DNA from 3 places in the Kitasatospora sp. NPDC048365 genome. Region 2 is predicted to be linked to each of the others. Evidence: riboswitches for the same ligand, from Rfam matches in the RefSeq annotation. Region 2 holds a riboswitch; each other region holds the start of a gene.

Region 1 (6,989 bases), on a different contig from region 2:
TTCACCGCAGGGGTAAAACCGCTCGCCACCGGAGCGTCCTTGGCCGGCTTGGTGTAATCCGACGCGAGTCTCGTCCGCGGCAGGGTGAAGCTCTCTCCGTCCGGGAACAACAGGTCGGGAGCCGAGTGGGGCTTGCGCACGGTGTACTCGGCCCGCCACTGCTTGCGGTAGCAGTCGACCTGGTCGGCGCAGGCGGTGCGGGCGTGGAAGACCGCGCTGTCGTGGCCCAGTTCGGGGTACCAGAGGTTCGGGCCGGGAAAGCGCACCGTCCGCACCCGGGGCTTGATGAGCTCCGCACAGCCCATGCAGCAGTCGGGCGGAACGATGAGAGCGACACCTCGGTTGTGCTCGGCCGACCGGGGGCCACCGTCCCAGCGGTACTCCCCGTTGTGGCAGGGCGGCAGTTCACCGCAGGTGCGGCAGACGGCGTAGTGCTCCGGGAGGACCTGCCAGTCATGGCTGGCCGGCGCGCACCAGTGTTTCGGAGTCGACCTGGGGAGGTTCTCGTTGCGCAGGACCAGGATCACGGGGCGCTTGTAGAAGTTGGCCCGCTCGGGAGGCAGCGTGGTCGCCTCTCCACTCGCACCGTGGAGGTTCTCGGCGTGCCTCCACAACTCAACGTGCTCACGCCAGGCTTTCCGGTAGGACTCGGGCCACTCGCGGTCGGGGTACTCGTGGATCTCCAGAAGGTGCCAGGGCTGCCGGTCCAGGACAACGGTCTGACCCACCCGCAGGCGGAGGTACGTTCCTTCGTCGCTGTGCTCGGGCCAGTCGGTACGGCCGATGCGGACAGGCTGTTCGGGGAGCCATTCAGGAACACGCATGATCTACGCTCCTCGACATCGGGACAACCAGGCCGCCACATGGATAGTTCTTGACATTCTGAAGCATTTCGGACGCGTGACGACTCTGACACGCACGTGAACTGACCATGGACGCCATACAGCTCAACACCCGCCGAAGTCCCCACCGCTGGAGGCTGCTCTCGTGGGACGCACTCGGGCAAACGAACCGGGCCACTCGTGGCTCCTCGAAACCCACAGACCGTGGGGTGTGCCGGATTCCCGGACAAGAACCCCAATCCGGCAGTCGAACATGACGCCCCGGCAGTCCGACGACTTCAGCCCCAACGAGCACATCCGTGGATATCGCCTGCCGACATGCCCTATGAAGCATCATCGGGCAGAGGATCACGCTCCTTGAACGGTCCGTCCGAGCGTCCGCTCGCCGAGGCAGGCCTGTGACAAATCCATCCGATCGAGAACTGTGGGACGCTGTCGTTTCTGCTCGCCGCGAGCTCAACCGCGTGCAGGCCGAGTTCTGCCAGAACGCCACCGACTCCACAGGTGTCCTACGAGATGCGCTCCGCGAGCGCGGCTGGGGCCGGACCACGGCTCTGCGCTACCTGGACGGGCTCTCCCGGGACACCCTGGATCTCCTGCCGGAGCTGGTGACTCTGACCGTCTCCGACCGAACCCATCGATGGGCCGTCGAGGCGATCGACCTGCGGGAGATCGTCCAGGACCAGCAAGCCCCCGGAGAAACCTCGTCGGCCGCCAACGTCTGACAGGCCGAGCGCCGCGCCGGGAAGCCCCCTCCTGCCTCCCGGTGCGGCGCCGCTGCGAGCCGTGCTGTCAGTCAGCCAGCGGCAAGTAGACGCGGTTGCCCTGGGCGGCGAACTCCTCGGACTTGGCCTGCATGCCGGCGAGGGCTTCCGCGTCGAAGTCGCTGGCGACGGCGCTGGAGCCGTCGCCGTGCTCGTCGCGGATCTTCTGGGAGATCTTCATCGAGCAGAACTTGGGCCCGCACATGGAGCAGAAGTGCGCGGTCTTGGCCGGTTCGGCGGGAAGGGTCTCGTCGTGGAAGGCGCGGGCGGTCTCCGGGTCGAGGGCCAGGTTGAACTGGTCCTCCCAGCGGAATTCGAAGCGGGCGTCGGAGAGGGCGTCGTCCCAGTCGCTGGCGCCGGGGTGACCCTTGGCGAGGTCGGCGGCGTGGGCGGCGATCTTGTAGGTGATGACGCCGGTCTTGACGTCGTCCCGGTTCGGCAGGCCCAGGTGCTCCTTGGGCGTGACGTAGCAGAGCATCGCCGTGCCCCACCAGGCGATCATCGCCGCGCCGATGCCGGAGGTGATGTGGTCGTAGCCGGGGGCGACGTCGGTGGTGAGCGGGCCGAGGGTGTAGAACGGCGCCTCGTCGCAGATCTCCTTCTGGAGATCCATGTTCTCCTTGATCTTGTTCATCGCGACGTGGCCAGGGCCCTCGATCATCACCTGGACGTCCCGGTCGCGGGCGATCCGGCCGAGTTCCCCGAGCGTCTGCAGCTCGGCGAACTGGGCCTCGTCGTTGGCGTCCGCGGTGGAGCCGGGCCGCAGGCCGTCACCGAGCGAGAAGGTGACGTCGTACGCCGCGAGGATGTCGCAGAGCTCCTCGAAGTTGGTGTAGAGGAAGTTCTCCTGGTGGTGCGCGAGGCACCAGGCGGCCATGATCGAGCCGCCGCGGGAGACGATGCCGGTCTTGCGACGGGCCGTCAGCGGGACGTACCGCAGCAGCACGCCGGCGTGCACGGTCATGTAGTCGACGCCCTGCTCGCACTGCTCGATGACGGTGTCCCGGTAGACCTCCCAGGACAGTTCCTCGGCCTTGCCGTCGACCTTCTCCAGGGCCTGGTAGAGCGGCACGGTGCCGATCGGCACGGGGGAGTTGCGCAGGATCCACTCGCGGGTGGTGTGGATGTTGCGGCCGGTGGAGAGGTCCATGACCGTGTCGGCGCCCCAGCGGGTGGCCCAGGTCATCTTCTCGACCTCCTCCTCGATGGAGGAGGTGACGGCCGAGTTCCCGATGTTGGCGTTGATCTTCACCAGGAAGTTGGTGCCGATGATGGCCGGCTCGACCTCGGGGTGGTTCACGTTCAGCGGGATCACCGCGCGGCCGCGGGCCACCTCGGAGCGGACGTACTCCGCCTCCATGCCCTCCCGGAGCGCGATGAACTCCATCTCGGGGGTGATGATCCCCCGCTTGGCGTAGGCGAGTTGGCTGACGGCGGCACCGTCGCGGCCGCGCAGCGGGCGGCGCGGGCGGCCGGGGAAGACGGCGTCCAGGTTGCGCAGGTTGCCGCCGCGCGGGGCGGTGTGCTTGATGCCGTCGTCCTCGGGACGGGGCTCGCGGCCCTCGTACTCCTCGACGTCGCCGCGCTGGCGGATCCACGGGTCGCGCAGCGCGGGCAGTCCGCGCCGTACGTCGGGCTCGTAGGCGGGGTCGGTGTACGGGCCGGAGGTGTCGTACAGCGGCACCGAGCGGCCGTTGGTCAGCAGCACTTCACGGTAGGGGACCCGCAGGTCCGGGCGGCTGCCCTCGCGGTACGCCTTGCGCCACGCGGGGGTCGGGTAGCCGGTCGCGGCGCTGCTGACAGCGGACTGGGCAGACTGCGGCTGTGCATCGAACGTGGTCATCTGACCTCTACTCCCTACGCCGGCATTACCCGGTCAGGTTCCTGCGGTCGACGCAGCGGTCGACACGTCCGTCGACGTGCCGTTCAGCGTCCTCTCAGCCCGGTGCTCCGAGCTCCCGTGTCCTGCGAGCGCAGGACGCCTGACACCGTAGCCGGAGGTTCCCGCCGAGGTCCAGGCAGCGTTTCAGCCACCGGACACCCCCGCGCGCCGCGGCCCCCGGTGGCGCTCAACAACCCCGGGAGTGTGTATCGTCCACGCGCGCAACACGGTTCGCCCACTCACCACCGGCGGGCCGCATGCCCGTTTCCGTCAGATCCTGGGGGGATCCACCCATGCGTTCCATCCGTCTGCCGGCCGTCTCGACGGCCCTGGCGACCGCGGTGCTCGGCCTGGGCGCCGGTGCCGCGTCCGCGACGGCGGCACCGAAGCTGCCGTGCTTCGGCGGCATCCAGCACCACCCCGAGCTCACCACCGGCTGGCCGGGCTTCCCGGCGCAGCTGGTCAAGGGCGGTCCGGCCGTCGAGTCGACCGTGACGTTCAAGAACACCGCGGGGCGCGAGGTCAAGGACTTCCGGATCTCGCTGTACGTCGCCTACCTGCACGCCCCGCTGCCGGCCGGCTCGTTCGCGGTCGAGCTCAAGGCTCCGGGCGGTGACTGGAAGAAGGTCGACTTCGGCACCGGCGACTTCTCCTCCATCATCAACTCCGGGATGTACCAGCTGCCGAAGGACGCCACGCTGACGCTGGGGCTGCGCATCGCGGCCACCTCCGCGGCGCCGGTCGGCAACTACCAGACCACGGAGAGCGGCGGGTCGGCGGTCCTGGACGAGGACACCGACACCTTCCTCACGGAGGCGTCCGCGCAGCAGCCCGCCGCCAAGCAGGACGGCACCGGCGTCTGCACGCAGTACGTGGGCTACGGCACCCACGACTTCGCCGTGGTCGACAGCGCCTCGACGGCGACCGCGACGCCCACCCGCACGGCGACGGCCACCGCCGGCGCGCCGACCACCCCGGCCGCCACCCCGACCACGGCGGCCCCGACCACGGCCGCCGGGACCACGCAGGCCGCCCGCCGGGGCGCCGAGCTCGCCGAGACCGGCGCGAGCAGCACCGTGCCGGTCGCGGTCGGCGGCGCCACCGCCCTGGTCCTCGGCGGCGGCATCCTGGTGGCGCTGCGCCGCCGCCGGGGCTCGCACAGCTGATCCGCCGGTTCCCCCGATGCCCGTCCCGGCCGAGCCGGGGCGGGCATCGGGCGTTCCCGGCCGCGACGGGGGCGGGCAGACTGGGCGGATGGTCGGTGCGACGGGACGGGTGACCGGGCGGGTCGGGGCGGGGCTGGTGGGGGAGGTGATGGTGCACGTGGCCGAACGGCAGGGGTCGGAGGCGTTCCTGGCGTACCTGGCGGTGCCGGGGGAGGCGTTGGAGCGGGGGTGTCAGGTGGTGGTGGTCGAGTACCAGCCGCCGCGCACCGTGTACGTGGTTCCGCTTTGACGGAACCTTGACGCTTCCGGGACGGATTCCGTACGCACGGCTCTTCCCCGGCGATCTCGGCAGGCGCAGAATCTCCCGTTGCCACCGTGTTCCGCGCCATCCTGCACAACCGAGCGCAGCCACGGAACCGGTGTGCTCGAAGGGGGAGTCAGCCGATGGTCATCGGCATCGCGGGCGCCGTCGTGGCGTCCATCATCGTCCTGATCGTGCTGTTCAAGCTCATGTGGCGGGTCGCCGAGCCGAACGAGGCACTGATCATCTCGGGGTCCAAGCACGGTGAGGGGCTGGGCTTCCGGACCGTCACCGGCCGGGGCACGATGGTGCTGCCCGGCATCCAGGTGGTGCGCCGGCTGTCGCTCGACCTGAACGAGGCCGAGCTGGACGTCGAGTGCGTGACGAAGCAGGGAATCCCGGTCCACGTCAAGGGCGTCGTGATCTTCAAGGTGGGCGACGACCCGGTGTCGATCGCCAACGCGGCCCGCCGTTTCCTGGACCAGCAGAAGGCGATGGGGCAGCGCGTGCACAACGTGTTCGCCGGTCATCTGCGGTCCATCGTCGGCGGGTTGACGGTCGAGGACATGATCCGCGACCGCGAGCGGATGACCGGGGAGACCCGGGCCGCGTCCGGGTCGGAGATGGAGAAGCTCGGCCTGATCATCGACTCGCTGCAGATCCAGGAGATCCTGGACCCGACCGGCTACATCGAGAACCTGGCCGCGCCGCACGCCGCGGCGGTCCACCGGGACGCCCGCATCGCGGCCGCGGAGGCGGACCGGGCGGCCACCGAGGCGGAGCAGGAGGCGGCCGCCCGCAAGGCCGAGGCGACTCGCAACTCCGGTATTCAGCAGGCCGGTTACCAGGCAGAGCTGGACACCGCGGCGGCCCGTGCGCAGCAGGCGGGTCCGCTCGCCCAGGCGGCGTCCCGGCAGGAGGTCGTGGTCCAGGAGACCAAGGTCGCCGAACTGGAGGCGCACCGCAGGGAGCAGCAGCTGCAGGCGGACGTCCGCAAGCCGGCCGACGCCCGGGCGTACGAGACCCGGACGAAGGCGGTGGCCGACCGTGACGCGCGGATCTCGGCGGCGGAGGCGCTGGCCCGGGAGACCGAGCTGAAGACCGCGGCGGAGGCGAACCGGGTGAAGGTCGCGGCGACCGCGGAGGCGGAGGCGACCCGCGCCCGGGGTCTGGCCTCGGCGGAGGCGACCCGGGCGACCGGTGAGGCGGAGGCCGCGGCGGCGGAGGCGCGCGGTCTGGCGCAGGCCGAGGCGGCGCGGGCGCTGGGTCTGGCCGAGGCGGAGGCGATCAAGGCCCGGGCGGCCGCGCTGGCGGAGAACCAGGAGGCGGTGGTCGCGCAGCAGTTGGCGGAGAACTGGCCGCAGATCGTGAAGGCCGGCGCCGAGGCGTTCGGCAACGTCGAGCACATGGTGCTGCTGAACGGCGCGGACGGCATGGCGGACATGTTCGCCAAGGCGCTGACCATGGGCGGCACCGGCCTCGGGCTGGCCCGTCAGTTGCTGGCCACCATGGGGACGGACGGGGCGAAAGCCGAGCCGTCGGCGACCGGGAAGCCGCCGGTCGCCCAGGTGATCCCCGTGCAGCAGGATCAGGCGCGTTCCTGAACGCCGGTGCGGCGGGTGCCGGGATCCTGGTGGCCCTGCGCCGCCGCCGGGGCTCGCACAGCTGATCCCCCGGCCTCTGCGCGAAGGGCGCCCGCACACCTGGTGTGCGGGCGCCCTTCGCGTACCGGTGAGGGCCGGTGGCCCTGCCGCTCACTCGGCCTCGGCGATCACCTGCTCGGCCATCCGGCCGGCCACCGCGTTGCCGGCCAGGACGCCCAGGCCGATCGCGGCGAGCAGGAGGACGGTGCCCAGCCACACCATGGTCTCCACCGGCACGGTGTAGGCACCGACCACCTTGGCGACGCACTCGGCGAGCAGCGCGCCGCCCCAGATCAGCGAGAACAGCCGCTCCCGGCGGGCGAAGCGGGCGTCGCCGGTGGCAAGCCGGTCCCAGGCGGCGGCGCGGTCGGTCCGGCCCTTGACGATGAAG
Region 2 (6,989 bases):
CGGCAGCACGGTCGCCAGCGTCACCGACGGCACCTCGCCCACCGCGGACTCCGCCACCCCGGCGGCCAGCGTCAGCGGCACGGTCGCGGCCGGCACCAGCTCGCGCAGCGCCACCCAGTCCGCCTCGCCCGGCAGGCCCTCGAACGGGCGGTGCACCAACTCCTGCACCGCGTGGGCGGCCTGGCGGCCGTGGCAGGCCTTGTACCGGCGGCCGGAGCCGCACGGGCACGCCTCACGGGCACCGACGACGGGGATGTCGCCCTCGACGACGGTGGACTGACCGGTCTGCTTCTTGGCGGCCTTCTTGGCCATGGTGCGGCTCTCCCGGGGACGGCGACGTTGCTCCCCGCAGCCTAGACCTTCACGTGCCCCGCTCAGCGGCCGTGCTGTTCCACGGCCGCTCCGACCTGCTCGAACGCCGGCAGCTCGGCCCACACCGTCACCTGACCGGGTGCGTGCCGCACCCCCCAGTCGCTGGCCAGCTCGCCCACGATGTTCAGCCCCCGGCCGCCGTGCGCGCTCACCGACGGACTGCCCGGCCGCGGTCTGGTGCTCGCACCGCCGTCGGTCACCTCCAGGGTGAGCAGCCCGTCCCGCCGCATTCCCCACCGCACCAGCACCGTTCCGTCCTGATCGGCCGACGCCTCGTCGATGTCCAACGGACGTGCGTGCCGACAGGAATTGCTGAGCAGTTCGGAGAGAATCAGCACCGCATCGTCGATCACCGCGTCAGGTATCGCGCGGTCACCGAGATCGGTACGCAGCCTGCGCCGGGCCACGCCGACGCTGGACGGACCATGTGGAACCGCCATCGCCGATGAGGTCGTCCCGGCTGCAACTGGCACAGTACGCGCCACCATCAACGCCACCCCCGGACCTCCTTCAGCTCCTGCCGAGGGATGGATGCCCCTTGGTAATGCGTCGGAAACGGGCGTTCGACGATCGTCGACGGCCATTTCGGAGCAGCACCACACACGGTGTGCAAAAGGTGATGCGCAGCTCACGTTCCGTCGTGAAAACGGCTGGAAATTAACCGTTTTCAACGACCGAGCTGAGCAAGTACCTCGGCCGGCCGATTGGTGATCAGCGCCTCGACACCGAGTTCCAGACAGAGTTCGACATCTTCCGGCCGGTCCACCGTCCACACGTGCACCCGGTGCCCGGCCCGGCGCAGCGCCGTCACCAGCCCGGGGTCGCGGCGCACCAGCTCGATGCCCGGTCCGGCGATCCGCGCGCCGCCCGGCAGCGCCCTGGTCCGGCCGATCACCGGCAGCTTCCGCTCCAGCAGGTACACCGTGGGCACCTGCGGCGCGGCCCGGCGCACCCGGTGCAGCGACAGCTCGGAGAAGCTCATCACCCGCACCGAGGACTCCGCGGGGTCCTCGGGCATCAACCCGAACCGTTCCAGCATGCGCAGCAGTTCGGCCTCGGTCCGGCCCGCGAACCGGGTCGGGTGCTTGGTCTCGATCGCCAGCTCCACCCGCCGCCCGGCGTCCGCCACCAGCTCCAGCAGCGCGCTCAGCGTCAGGATCGACGCCGGGGTCGGCGCCTGCGGCGACTTCCACGAGCCGAAGTCCAGCTCGGAGAGCTGCGCCAGGGTCAGCGACGAGACCGCGCCCTGCCCGTCCGAGGTCCGGCGCACCGTGCGGTCGTGCACGCACACCAACTCCCCGTCGGCGCTCAGCCGGACGTCGCACTCCAGCCCGTCCGCGCCCTCCTCGATCGCCCGGGCGTACGCCTCGACGGTGTGCTCGGGCAGGGCGGCGGAGGAGCCGCGGTGCGCGATGACCTTCACGGCCGAGCGGTCGGCCGGGGCGGCTGCGCCGGGAACGGGGAGGGGCTGGGTGTCCACGTCAACCACCCTACTGGGGCTCCCGTGATGCCCCCGCACCGCCACGGGGAACCCGGGGTGAACAGATCCGCCGGGGCGTGCGCCGGGCCGCGCACCGTGCCCCGACGAGCGCTGCCGAGCGCCCCGGCACGGCGCTGTGCCAGGCACGGCGCTGCCCCCCGGTACGGCGCCCGGTCACCGCACGGCGCCCGGTCACCGCACGTCGCACGCTCACGGCACCGCGTGCTCACCGCACCGCGTGCTCGTCCGCCGGGAACGGGCCGCCGTGGCCCGGCACGATCACGTCCGCCGCCGCCAGCACCCGCTCCCGGGAGGCCCGCAGCCCGTCCCGGTCCGGCGCCACCGGGTCCTCGGCCGGGCCGTCCGGCCGCCACCACAGGTCCCCGGCGAACGCCACCACCCCGTCCGCCGTGCCCACCAGCAGCGTGATGTCCTCCGGGCTGTGCCCCGGCGTGCGGATCAGCCGCAGCGACGGCGTCAGCTCGTACCCCTCGGCGTCCCGGTCCACCCACTGGTCGGCCAGGTACTCCGCCTTGTGGTCGTGCACCCGGGCCCGGCCGAACAGCCCGACGTTCAGCACGTTGTCCGGGTGGTGGTGGCTGAGCACCACGTCGGTCACGTCGTCCGGGCCGTACCCCAGCTCCGCCAGCGGCCCGAGGATCCGGTCGCGGCTCGCCACCATGCCGGGGTCGATCACCACCCGGCGTTCCCCGTCCTCGACGAAGGAGACGGTGGCGGCCACCCCGGGGCCGGTGGACAGGGTGTAGCCGGTGGTCAGGATCGTGTAGGCGGCGCTGCGGCCGACCGGTGCGTCAGTCATGGCAGCAAGCCTGCCGGGGCGACCGGGACGCGACGAGTGGCCGCCGTGCCACCGATCGCGGGAATCGTGCCAACGCCTGCACGGCCGTGCCAGACTGCCCGGATGCCGCCGTTCCACAACGTCGCCGCCTACCTGCCGCCCGGAGCCGGACTGCTCGCCGTCGGCGTGGTCTGCGAGGTGTTCGGCGCCCCGCCCGCCGCCCTGCCGCGCTTCGACTTCGCGCTCTGCACCGACCGGCCGGGCCCGGTCCCCACCGACCTCGGCGCCCCGCTCACCGTCGAGCACGGCCTCGACCGGATCGCCGAGGCCGACCTGGTCCTCGCCCTGCCCTGGACGGACTTCCGCACCCCGCCGCCGCCCGCCGCGCTCGACGCCCTGCGCGCCGCCCACGAGCGCGGCGCCCTGGTCGCCGCGCACTGCGTCGGCACCTTCGCGCTGGCCGCCGCCGGACTCCTCGACGGCCGCCGCGCCACCACCCACTGGCGCTTCGCCGACCTGCTCGCCGCACGCCACCCGGCCACCACCGTCGACCCCGACGCCCTCTACGTCGACGAGGGCAGCGTGGTCACCGGCGCCGGCGCCGCCGCCGGACTCGACCTCTGCCTGCACCTGGTCCGCCGCGAGTACGGCGCGGCCGCCGCCAATGCCCTCGCCCGGGAACTCGTCGCACCCCCGCACCGCGACGGCGGCCAGGCCCAGTACCTGGCCGCCCCCGTGCCCGACGACGGCGACGACGACCGGCTCACCGAGGTCCTCGCCTGGGCCCGCGAACACCTCGACCGGCCGCTGCCGGTCGCCGAGCTCGCCCGCCGTGCCCTGATGAGCCGCCGCTCCTTCGCCCGCCGCTTCACCGCCGCCACCGGCACCACCCCGCACGCCTGGCTGCTCGGCCTGCGCCTCGCCCGGGCCGAGGAACTGCTGGAGACCACCGACCTCCCGGTCGAGGATGTCGCCCGCCGCTCCGGCTTCGGCAGCGCCGCGGTCCTGCGCGAACAGTTCGTCCGCCGCCGCGGCGTGCCGCCCCGCAACTACCGGCGCACCTTCACCCGCGCCGAGCCGGCCCCGACCGGCGCCTAGACCGCCCCGGAGTGCCTCGGAGTGCCTCGGAGTGCCTCGGAGCGGCCTGTCAGTGGGCCTGTCAGAGGGCCTGGAGCTTCGGCTTGCTCAGCGCCGCCACCGAGGCGGTCACCACGCCCGCCACCAGGAAGGAGAACAGCGAGGCCGAGGACCACGCCTGCGGCGTGAAGTGCACCGCCTCCTGCGCCTTCGTCCAGAAGTCCGTCCACCCGGGGGTGATCGCCGTCGGCGCCAGGAACTGGTACGTGGCGAAGCCCAGCACCCACGGCAGCAGCATCGACCAGCGGGACGGCGCGTCCTGCCCCAGGTCCCAGCCCCGCCGACCCGCGCCGAAGAAGTAGTCCACCGCCAGCACCGCCAGCAGCGGCACGAACACCGACCCGATCAGGCCCAGGAACGCGTAGTACGAATCGGTGAACTTCTGGATCTGCAGCGCCAGCACCGTGATCAGCACGCCGATCCCGCCGGTCAGCACCCGGCGGTCCACCCGCGGCAGCAGGTTGTGCACCGACATCGCGGTCGAGTACACGTTCGCGAACGACTGGTCGGTCTCCCGCACCACCAGCACCAGCAGGAACGCCCAGCCCGCCGCCACCCCGGTGAACGAGGAGAAGATCTTCTCCGGGTCGCCGCCGGACTGCAGCAGCGCGATCAGGCCCAGCACGTAGCACCACACCTGCGCCACGGTGTAGCCGGAGAACGTCCCCCAGAACGAGGACCGCGTGGTCCGCGCGTGCCGGGTGTAGTCCGCGGCCAGCGGCACGAACGAGATCGACACCGCGATGATCGCGTCGGTCGCCTTCAGGAAGCCGTTCCAGTTGCCCGCGCCCGGGTCCGGGAAGCCCTGCCGGCCCAGCTGGACCGTGAAGTACACCATCGCCACGCCCACCGCGATCGCCACGTACTTGCGCAGCACCGCGATCGCACCCAGCGGCCAGATGGTCAGCACCGTGGTCAGCGCACCCGCCAGCACCACGAACAGCCAGCGCCAGCCCTCGGTCCCGGCCACCGTCTGGGCACCCCAGGCGATCACCATCAGCTCGTACACGCCCCAGCCGATGCACTGCAGGATGTTCAGCACCGTCGGCACGTACGACAGCCGGGTGCCGAACAGACCGCGCAGCACCGCCATCGCCGGAGCGCCGGTCCGGGTACCGATCAGCGCCGCCACACCGAGCATCGCGGTACCGATCGCGGTACCGGCGACGATCGCCGTCACCGCCGCCGCGAAGCCCAGCTCCTGGCCCGGCGCCCCCAGCACCGTCGCCGCCGAGGTGAAGCCGATCAGCGACACCCCGAGGTTGGCCCAGAGCGCGAACAGCGCCCGGAAGTCGAGGGTGCGCGGCGGCGCGGTGTCCAGCACCAGCGGCGCCTCGGCACGCGCCGACGAGGTCTCTTCGGAAATTGGGGCAGGCGAAACAGCCGTCATGGCCGATACTCCCTACGCCGGCATTACCCGGACAGGTTCCGGCGGTCTGCACCCCCTCGACCGCCCTGGCGTCACCGCCATGGCATACGGTCGAACCGGTGCACTCTCAGCCTGGTTGGTCCAAGCTCCCGCGATTCTTCGGTTACAAGGGCGACAGGCTAACGCCAGGCGGGGAGAGTGCCAAGGCCAAGGGGGTACCCGTCCGTATCCCGGGACCACCGGCAGGGGTTGTCAGCGGCGCCTAAGCCTTCTCATGGATTCTTCAGGAGGCCGCTTACGGCGCCCCAACCGGCTATGCGAAAAACTATGGGCCAAGGTCCTGTCAGCTATGGAGGTCGTCCGTGAGCACCGAGCACGCGAGTGGTTCCACCGGGCCGGAGGAGCAGCAGAGCTCCACCGGCTCCGAGGCCGTTGCTCCCGCTCCCGACACCGCGCCGCCGTCGTACATCGACGCCCCGCCGCCGGTCGTCCCGCCCGCGCCCGCCGCCCCCGCGGCCCCGGCCGCGCCCGCCGCGCCCTCGCTCGCGAAGGCCGACAGCCCGGAGCCCACCGCCCCCGCCGCGCCCGCCGCCCCTGGCGCCCCGGCCGGGCAGCCGTCGTACATCGACGCCCCGCCGCCGGCCGTCCCGGCCGCGCCCGCCGCCCCGGTGGCACCCGCCGCTTCGCAGCCGCCGGCCGACCCGTACGCCCGACCGGCCGAGGGTGCGCCGCAGCAGCCCGCCAATCCGTACGCCGCGCCGGCCGCACCCGCTGCGCCGGCCGTACCCGCTGCGCCCGGCGCGCCTGTTTCGCCGACCGCCGACACCGCCGCGTTCGCCCAGCCGGCGCCCGGTGCTCACCCCGCCGCTCCGGCCGCTCCCGGTGAGCCGCACCACCCCTTCGGCGCCGGCCAGCCGCTCGGCGGCTGGGGCCACGGCGCGGGCGGCGGCTCCGGCACCCCCGAGTACCCGTCCGCCTGGGGCACCCCCGCGCCCGGCGGCCCGCAGCCCGGCCGCAAGCGCGGCGGCCTGATCGCCCTGGTCGCCGCGGTCGCCCTGGTGGCCGGCCTGGTCGGCGGCGCGATCGGCGCCGCCAGTCGTGACGGCGGCAGCAGCTCCGCGGGTGGCAACAGCCACACCAGCACCACCGTCTCCGTCGGCGACAGCAAGCAGAACCTCGACCGCGCCCCCGGCTCCGTCGCCGGCATCGCCGCCAAGGCCCTGCCCAGCACCGTCACCATCAAGGCCCAGGGCTCCAGCGAGTCTGGCACCGGCACCGGCTTCGTCTTCGACACCGAGGGCCACATCCTCACCAACAACCACGTGGTCGCCCCCGCGGCCGACGGCGGCAAACTGACCGTCAAGTTCTCCGACGGCTCGTCCTACTCGGCCTCCGTGGTCGGCCGCGCCCAGGGCTACGACGTCGCCGTCGTCAAGCTCGACAACCCGCCCACCGGCAAGCTCACCCCGCTGCCGCTCGGCGACTCCGACAAGGTCGCCATCGGTGACGCCACCATCGCCATCGGCGCCCCGTACGGCCTCGAAGGCACCGTCACCACCGGCATCATCAGCGCCAAGGACCGCCCCGTCGCCTCCGGCGACGAGACCGGCGCCCAGGCGTCCTACATGAACGCCCTGCAGACCGACGCCTCGATCAACCCCGGCAACTCCGGCGGCCCCCTGCTCAACGCCGAGGGTGCCGTGATCGGCATCAACTCCGCGATCCAGTCCAACAGTTCGGGCTCCGGCCGGGCCGGCTCCATCGGCCTCGGCTTCGCCATCCCGATCAACCAGGCCAAGTGGGTCGCCCAGACCCTGATCAAGGACGGCACG
Region 3 (6,989 bases), on a different contig from region 2:
GAGATCGACGGCGGCGCCGTCACCCCGCGCCAGATAGCCAAGGGCTGCAAGGCCGGCACCGACTGCGGGTCGTGCGTGCGACGGATCCAGGCGCTGCTCGGGGAGCACGGCGCCCGCCCTTGTCCCACGGCTCGGCTGGCCGCCAAACTCGGGCTGGCTGAGCCGGAGGAAGCACAGGCGGCGTAGTGACCCGGATCAGGACTCGGGCTGCTCGATGAGCTGCGCCAGGTAGAGCGCCTCGCCGAGCTTCTCCAGCAGTTCCAGCTGGGTGTCCAGGTAGTCGATGTGGTGCTCCTCGTCCTCGAGGATGGCCTCGAAGATGTTGGCCGACGTCACGTCGTTCTTGGCGCGCATGACCACGATGCCCCGCTTCAGCCGGTCGATCGCCTCGACCTCGATCTGTCGGTCCGCCTCGAACATCTCCTTGACCGTCTGCCCGATCCGGACGTGGAACAGCCGCTGGTAGTTGGGCAGGCCGTCCAGGAACAGGATCCGGTCGGTCAGCGTCTCGGCGTGCTTCATCTCGTCGAAGGACTCGTGCCGGGTGTACTTGGCGAGCTTGGTCCAGCCGAAGTTCTCCTGCATCTTCGCGTGCAGGAAGTACTGGTTGATGGCCGTGAGCTCGGCGGTGAGCTGCTCGTTGAGGAACTCGATGACCTCGGGGTCGCCCTGCATGGGGTGCCTTCCTGCCGTTGCGTCGCTTGGGGGAATCGTTGCACCGGTCGGGCGGTGACTTCCAGTAAGTTCACACTTACCCGTACATGTGTCGGATTGTCCGATTAAGGGATTCCTCAAGGGATTTCCGGGTGCGCGCGAGGGGCGCGCGCTGCGCGGCGCCCGCCGTCTGTCACCATGGAGACATGGGTCAGCACGAACAGGAACAGCCTCAGCCGTCTGACCCGAGGCTCCCTCCGGGCCAGCGTCTCCAGCGCGGATGGCCGGTGCTGCACTACGGGCCGGTGCCCCGCTTCAAGCCGCAGAGCTGGGACTTCCAGGTGTTCGGCGCCACCGTCGACGCCGAGAAGGCGGTCTGGGACTTCCCCGCCTTCCACGCCCTGCCCCGGGTCACCGTGCGCGGCGACTTCCACTGCGTGACCCGCTTCTCGATGCTCGGCAACGAGTGGAGCGGGGTGGCCGCCAAGACCGTCCTCGACCTGGTGCCGCCCGCGCCCGAGGTCACCCACGTGATGGTCTGGGCCGAGTACGGCTACAGCGCCAACCTCCGGCTCGCCGACTTCGCCGACCCGTCGACCGTCTTCGCCACCCACCACAACGGCGAACCGCTCACCCTGGAGCACGGCTTCCCGGTCCGCCTGGTGGTGCCGCACCTGTACGCCTGGAAGGGCCCCAAGTGGGTCCGCGCGGTCGAGTACATGCGGGCCGACCGGCGCGGCTTCTGGGAGGAGCGCGGCTACCACAACCTCGCCGACCCCTGGTCCGAGCAGCGCTACTCCTACCAGGAGGAGCCGGGCGACGGCCCGCTGCGGTAGCCCGGCTAGAACAGCCCGAAGGTGATGGTGACCACCGCGGTCTGCGGGCGCGTCTGGCCGGCCGACGGGGTCTGCGCGACGACCTTCCCGGTGCCGAACAGGTTGAGGCCCGAGGTCTCCACCCGGAACCCGGCGTCGGTGAGCGCCTTGGTGGCCTGGTCCTTGGTCATCCCGACCACGTTCGGGACCGGTGTCTGGCCCTTGGAGACCGTCAGCGCGACCGGGCTGTTCGGGCGGAGCTGCCCGCCGGCGGCGGGGGCGGAGGAGATCACCGAGCCCTTGGGGACGGTGTCGTCGAACACCTCGGTGACCGTGCCCGGGGCCAGCCGGGCGTCGCCCAGCGCCTTCCGTGCGTCGGCCAGCGTCCGCCCGGCCAGCAGCGGGACGGCCACCTGCTCCGGGCCCTTGGACAGCACCACCCGGACGGTGTCGCTCTTGCGGACCCGCGCGCCGATCCCGGGATCGGTGGAGATCACCTGGCCGGCCGGCACCGTCTCGCTGAACTGCTCGCTGAACGCGCCCTGCAGGTCCCGCCCGTCCAGCGTCGCCACCGCCTGCTGCCGGGACTGCCCCAGCACGCTCGGCACCGTCGCGTACACCGCGCTGGAGAGCGTGTACGTCACGCCGCCGATCAGCAGCAGCACGGCCAGCCCGATCGCCGACCAGATCAGCGGCTTGCGCGAGCGGCCCGGGGCGCGGCGCCCGGCCCGCGGGGGCAGCGGGTCCTGCACCGGGCGGGGCGGCGGCAGCAGGTCCGGCGGGAGGTCGAGGACGCTGGTGCGCTCCACCGGGCGGTCGACCACGGCGGTCGCCTCGCCGGTCGGGAACTGCGGGCTCGGCCGGGTGGAGGCGGGCGGCTCGGCGTCCAGCTGCGCGGGGGAGAGCGCCCGGCGGGCCCGCTGCAGGGCCGCCAGCAGCTCCACCGCGTCCCACGGCCGGGCCTGCGGGTCGCGGGCCGTCGCGGCGGCCACTATCGCGTCCAGCTCCGGGCCGACCGCGGGCGCGGTCGCCGACGGCGGCGGGACGTCCTCGTGCAGGTGCCGGTACATCACCTGGGCCGGGTTCTCCCCGGTGTGCGGCTTGGCGCCGGTCAGCGTCTCGTACAGCAGGATGCCGGACGCGTAGACGTCCACCCGCTGGTCGGTCGGGGCGTCCTGGCTGATCTGCTCCGGGGCCAGGTACGAGACGGAGCCGAGCAGCGGGCCGGTGCTGGAGGTCACCGAGGTGTCGGCGCCCGACAGCAGCCGGACCAGGCCGAAGTCGGCGACCTTCACCAGGCCGCCGTCGGTGATCAGCACGTTCTCCGGCTTCACGTCCCGGTGCACCAGGCCCGCGCGGTGCGCGGCGCCGAGCGCGGCCAGCACCGGCTCCACGACGTCCAGCGCGGCCCGCACCGACAGCGCGCCCCGGTCGATCAGCACGTCGCGCAGGGTGCGGCCCGGCACGAACTCCATGGCCATGAACACCGCCCGGCCGTCCGCGCCCTGGTCGAGGACGTTGACCACGTTCGGGTGGGCGAGCCGGGCGACGGCCTTCGCCTCGCGGATGAACCGCTCGGTGAAGCCCGGGTCGCCGGCCAGCGAGGGGTGCATCACCTTGAGCGCCACCACGCGGTCCAGCCGCAGGTCGGTGCCCCGGTACACGGTGGACATGCCGCCCACGGCGATGCGCTGCTCCACCCGGTACCGCCCGTCCAGCAGCGCACCGATCAGCGGGTCGTCCACGGTCATGTCCACCTGAGGAGTCTAGGGCTAGAAGGCCGGGCGTTCCCTGGTGTCGAGGTCGGCGCGGCCGGCCATGGTGGAGGAGGCCTCGGCGTGGAAGCGGCGGGGGATGCGGCCGGCGCGGTGGGCGAGGCGGCCCGCCTCGACGGCGCGGCGCATCGCGTCGGCCATCAGCACCGGCTCCTGGGCGCGGGTGACGGCGGACGCCAGCATCACGGCGGAGCAGCCGAGCTCCATGGCGAGGGCCACGTCGGAGGCGGTGCCGGCGCCCGCGTCCAGGATCACCGGGACGCCCGCGGCCTCGACGATCAGCTGGAAGTTGTGCGGGTTGCGGATGCCCAGGCCCGAGCCGATCGGCGAGCCCAGCGGCATGATCGCCGCACAGCCGACGTCCTCCAGCTTGCGGGCCAGCACCGGGTCGTCGTTGGTGTACGGGAGGACCGTGAAGCCGTCGTCGACCAGGGTCTCGGCGGCGTCGAGCAGCTCGATCGGGTCGGGCAGCAGGGTGCGCTCGTCGGCGATCACCTCCAGCTTGACCCAGTCCGTGCCCAGCGCCTCGCGGGCGAGGCGGGCGGTCAGCACCGCCTCGCCGGCGGTGTAGCAGCCGGCCGTGTTCGGCAGCACCCGGATCGCGTTGCGGGACAGCACGTCCAGGACCGAGCCCTGGGTGGAGGCGTTCACCCGGCGCATCGCCACGGTGGTCAGCTCCGTCCCGGACACCTGCAGGGCCTGCTCCAGCACCTCCAGGCTGGGGGCGCCGCCGGTGCCCATGATCAGCCGGGAGGCGAAGGTGGTGTCGGCGATGGTGAGAAGGTCGTCGGCCATCGGGGTCAGCCTCCCTGGACTGCGGTCAGGATCTCGATCCGGTCGCCCTCGGCCAGCGCCGTGGCCGGCCACGAACCGCGGGGCACCACGGCCTCGTTGAGCGCCGCCGCCACCCCGGTGTTGGCGCCGCTCAGTTCGGCCACCACCTCGGCGAGGGTGGCCGCGGCGGACAGCGTGCGCCGTTCGCCGTTGACGGTCAGTGAGATCTCGTTCATGCCAGGGCCTTTGAGAAGCGGTCGGGGGAGAAGGCGGCGGCCAGGTCGGGGACGGTGCCGGTGGCCAGGTAGTCGGCGAGCAGGTCGCCGGTGGCCGGGGTGAGCAGCACCCCGTTGCGGTAGTGGCCGGTGGCGGCGGCCAGGCCGGGCAGCGCGGTCGGGCCGAGCAGCGGCGCGTTGTCGGGGGAGCCGGGCCGCAGGCCCGCGTTGGTCTCGGCGAGCGGCAACTCGGTGATGCCCGGCACCAGTTCGTGGGCGTCGCGGAGCAGCTCGTACACCCCGCCGGCGGTCACCTGGGTGTCGTACCCCTGCTCCTCGCTGGTCGCGCCGATCACCAGCTCGCCGTCGGCGCGCGGCACCAGGTAGATGTGCTGCCCGCGCACCACCGCCCGGACGTTGCGGGACAGGAACGGCGCGTACATCTCCGGGATGCGCAGCCGCAGCACCTGGCCCTTGACCGGGCGGATCGCCGGCAGCACCCCGTCCGGCAGGCCGGGCAGCAGGTGGCTGCGGGAGCCGGCCGCGAGCACCAGCTGCGCCGCGTGCACGGCGCCGCCGTCGGCCAGCCGGACGCCGGTCGCCCGGCCGCCGTCGACCAGCAGCTCGGCGGCCTCGGCGGCCAGCAGCCGCACGCCCGTCCGCTCGCAGGCCGCCACCAGGGCGCGGGCCAGCCGGCGGCCGTCCACCTGGTGGTCGTCCTTGACGTGCAGGCCGCCCCGGACGCCGGGGGCGAGCATCGGCTCCAGCTTCCGGCACTCGCGGCCGGTCAGCCAGTGCGAGTCCAGGCCCAGCCGCTGGTGGAAGGCGTGCAGCTCGCGCAGCTCCTCGCGGTCGTCCGCGTCGAGCGCGACGGCCAGCGTGCCGGTCCGCCGGTAGCCGGTGTCCACGCCGGTCAGCGCGGTCAGCTCGGCGGCGAAGTCGGCGTACCGGGCGTTGGACGCCATGCCCAGGTGCAGCAGCGGCTCCTCGCCGTACTGCAGCTCGGTGACCGGGGCCAGCATGCCCGCCGCGACCTGTGCGGCGCCGCCGCCCGGGTGCGGGTCGACCACGGTGACGGCGAGGCCGCGCTGCGCGGTGCGCCACGCGACCGCGAGGCCGATGATGCCGCCGCCGACCACCAGGACGTCGGTGTCGGTCCGTGCCAAGGCTCTTCAGCTCCCTTCGCCGGTATGACCCGGATCAGGTTCGGACGGTCGCGGGCCGCTCCAGCCCGCCTCTCAGCCCGGTGCACCGGGCTCCCGTGGAGTTGTGGCTCCCACCATAACGCCGGGCCGAGGGCGTGCTGAAGGCGCGTACGAGGGGTGGACACCGGCTCGGTAGGGTGAGCGGCGTGGCAGAGCTGAACCGAACGGACAGGGTGGTCGTCGTCGGCGCCGGAATGGCGGGCGCGCAGGCCGCGCTCGGCCTGCGGCAGGGCGGCTGGCAGGGCCGGATCTCCCTGGTCGGGGACGAACCGCACCGCCCCTACGACCGGCCGCCGCTCTCCAAGGACGTGCTGCTCGGCAAGGCCGACGCCACCACCTTCGACATCGACTGGGAGCACCTCGGCATCGAGCTGCTCACCGACCGCCGGGCGGTCGGCCTGGACCCGGGCGTGCTGCGCACCGACGCCGGGGACGTCCCCTACGACGGCCTGGTGATCGCCACCGGCGCCGAGGCCCGCGACTTGCCCGGCGCCACCGGGACGCACATCCTGCGGACCGTCGACGACGCGCTCGCCCTGCGCGCCCTGCTCACCCCCGGCCGCCGGATCGTGCTCGTCGGCGCGGGCTGGATCGGCGCCGAGACGGCGACCGTCGCCCGGCAGCTCGGCTGCGAGGTCACCGTGGTCGAGGCCGGCCCGGCACCGCTGCCCGGCGCGCTGCCCGCCGAACTCGGCGCGCTGATGGCCGACTGGTACGCCGCCGCCGGGGCCGAACTGCGCTGCGGGGTCGGCGTCGCGTCCGTCGAACCCGGCGCGGTGCTGCTCACCGACGGCACCCGGCTGGCCGCCGACGAGGTGGTCGTCGGCATCGGCGCCCGCCCCGCCACCGGCTGGCTCGCCGGCAGCGGCGTCGAACTCGACGCCGGCGGCGCGATCCTGGTCGACGAGCGGCTGCGCACCTCGGTGGACGGCGTCTGGGCGGCCGGCGACTGCGTCGCGTACCCGTCGGCGCGGTCCGCCACCCGGCTCGGCGTGCAGCACTGGGACCACGCGCTGCAGTCCGGCGGCGCGGTCGCCGCCTCGCTGCTGGGCTCCGACGCCCCGTACGACCCGGTGCCGTACTTCTGGTCCGAGCAGTTCGGGCGGATGGTGCAGTACGCCGGGCGGCACGCGGACGCCGACGAACTGCTCTGGCGCGGCTCGGCGGCCGACCCCGCCTGGGCGGTGCTGTGGCTGCGCGGCGGCGCGCTGGTCGGGATGCTGGCCGTCGACCGGCCGCGCGACCTCAACCAGGCCCGCAGGCTGATCGACCGCGGCGCGGTCCTCGACCGGGCGCTCGCCGCCGACCCGGGCGTGCAGCTCAAGGCGGCCACGGCCGGTTGACGGGCTCCACGTGGGTAGGCTGGGTCCCGTGAGTGAGATCGATCCCAAGATTGACGCCCTGGTCCCCGCGTGGATGTACCTCCCCGACATCTCCGAACAGTGGGGTGTCGTGGTCACCCAGGTCCGGGAGATGGTGAAGTCCGGCACCCTGTTGGCCGTCCGGCGCGGCGAGAACAAGTCGCTTCAGGTCCCGGCGGACTTCATCGAC

What was found. Region 2 has a riboswitch for thiamine pyrophosphate ahead of ACGFX4_RS20280 (purine-cytosine permease family protein). Riboswitches for the same ligand answer to the same signal wherever they lie in the genome.
Region 1: linked by a shared signal. The riboswitch ahead of thiC (phosphomethylpyrimidine synthase ThiC) and the one ahead of ACGFX4_RS20280 (purine-cytosine permease family protein) in region 2 are both predicted to bind thiamine pyrophosphate.
Region 3: linked by a shared signal. The riboswitch ahead of thiO (glycine oxidase ThiO) and the one ahead of ACGFX4_RS20280 (purine-cytosine permease family protein) in region 2 are both predicted to bind thiamine pyrophosphate.

Annotation. Positions count from the first base shown of each region.
Region 1 covers NZ_JBICYJ010000006.1:236,471-243,459, forward strand. The annotation lists gene ACGFX4_RS08815 (hypothetical protein) at 1-824, opposite strand, end outside; gene ACGFX4_RS08820 (hypothetical protein) at 1,307-1,567, shown strand; gene thiC (phosphomethylpyrimidine synthase ThiC) at 1,635-3,449, opposite strand; TPP riboswitch at 3,444-3,578, opposite strand; gene ACGFX4_RS08830 (LAETG motif-containing sortase-dependent surface protein) at 3,782-4,654, shown strand; gene ACGFX4_RS08835 (hypothetical protein) at 4,743-4,943, shown strand; gene ACGFX4_RS08840 (SPFH domain-containing protein) at 5,099-6,559, shown strand; gene ACGFX4_RS08845 (VC0807 family protein) at 6,710-6,989, opposite strand, start outside.
Region 2 covers NZ_JBICYJ010000019.1:4,311-11,299, reverse strand. The annotation lists gene ACGFX4_RS20305 (DUF5926 family protein) at 1-312, opposite strand, end outside; gene ACGFX4_RS20300 (ATP-binding protein) at 375-860, opposite strand; gene ACGFX4_RS20295 (glycerophosphodiester phosphodiesterase) at 1,040-1,852, opposite strand; gene ACGFX4_RS20290 (MBL fold metallo-hydrolase) at 2,079-2,672, opposite strand; gene ACGFX4_RS20285 (GlxA family transcriptional regulator) at 2,775-3,749, shown strand; gene ACGFX4_RS20280 (purine-cytosine permease family protein) at 3,811-5,112, opposite strand; TPP riboswitch at 5,171-5,320, opposite strand; gene ACGFX4_RS20275 (S1C family serine protease) at 5,520-6,989, shown strand, end outside.
Region 3 covers NZ_JBICYJ010000014.1:32,508-39,496, reverse strand. The annotation lists gene ACGFX4_RS16630 (bacterioferritin-associated ferredoxin) at 1-186, shown strand, start outside; gene bfr (bacterioferritin) at 196-675, opposite strand; gene ACGFX4_RS16620 (sulfite oxidase-like oxidoreductase) at 861-1,490, shown strand; gene pknB (Stk1 family PASTA domain-containing Ser/Thr kinase) at 1,496-3,220, opposite strand; gene ACGFX4_RS16610 (thiazole synthase) at 3,242-4,039, opposite strand; gene thiS (sulfur carrier protein ThiS) at 4,045-4,254, opposite strand; gene thiO (glycine oxidase ThiO) at 4,251-5,399, opposite strand; TPP riboswitch at 5,394-5,506, opposite strand; gene ACGFX4_RS16595 (NAD(P)/FAD-dependent oxidoreductase) at 5,576-6,781, shown strand; gene ACGFX4_RS16590 (Rv2175c family DNA-binding protein) at 6,810-6,989, shown strand, end outside.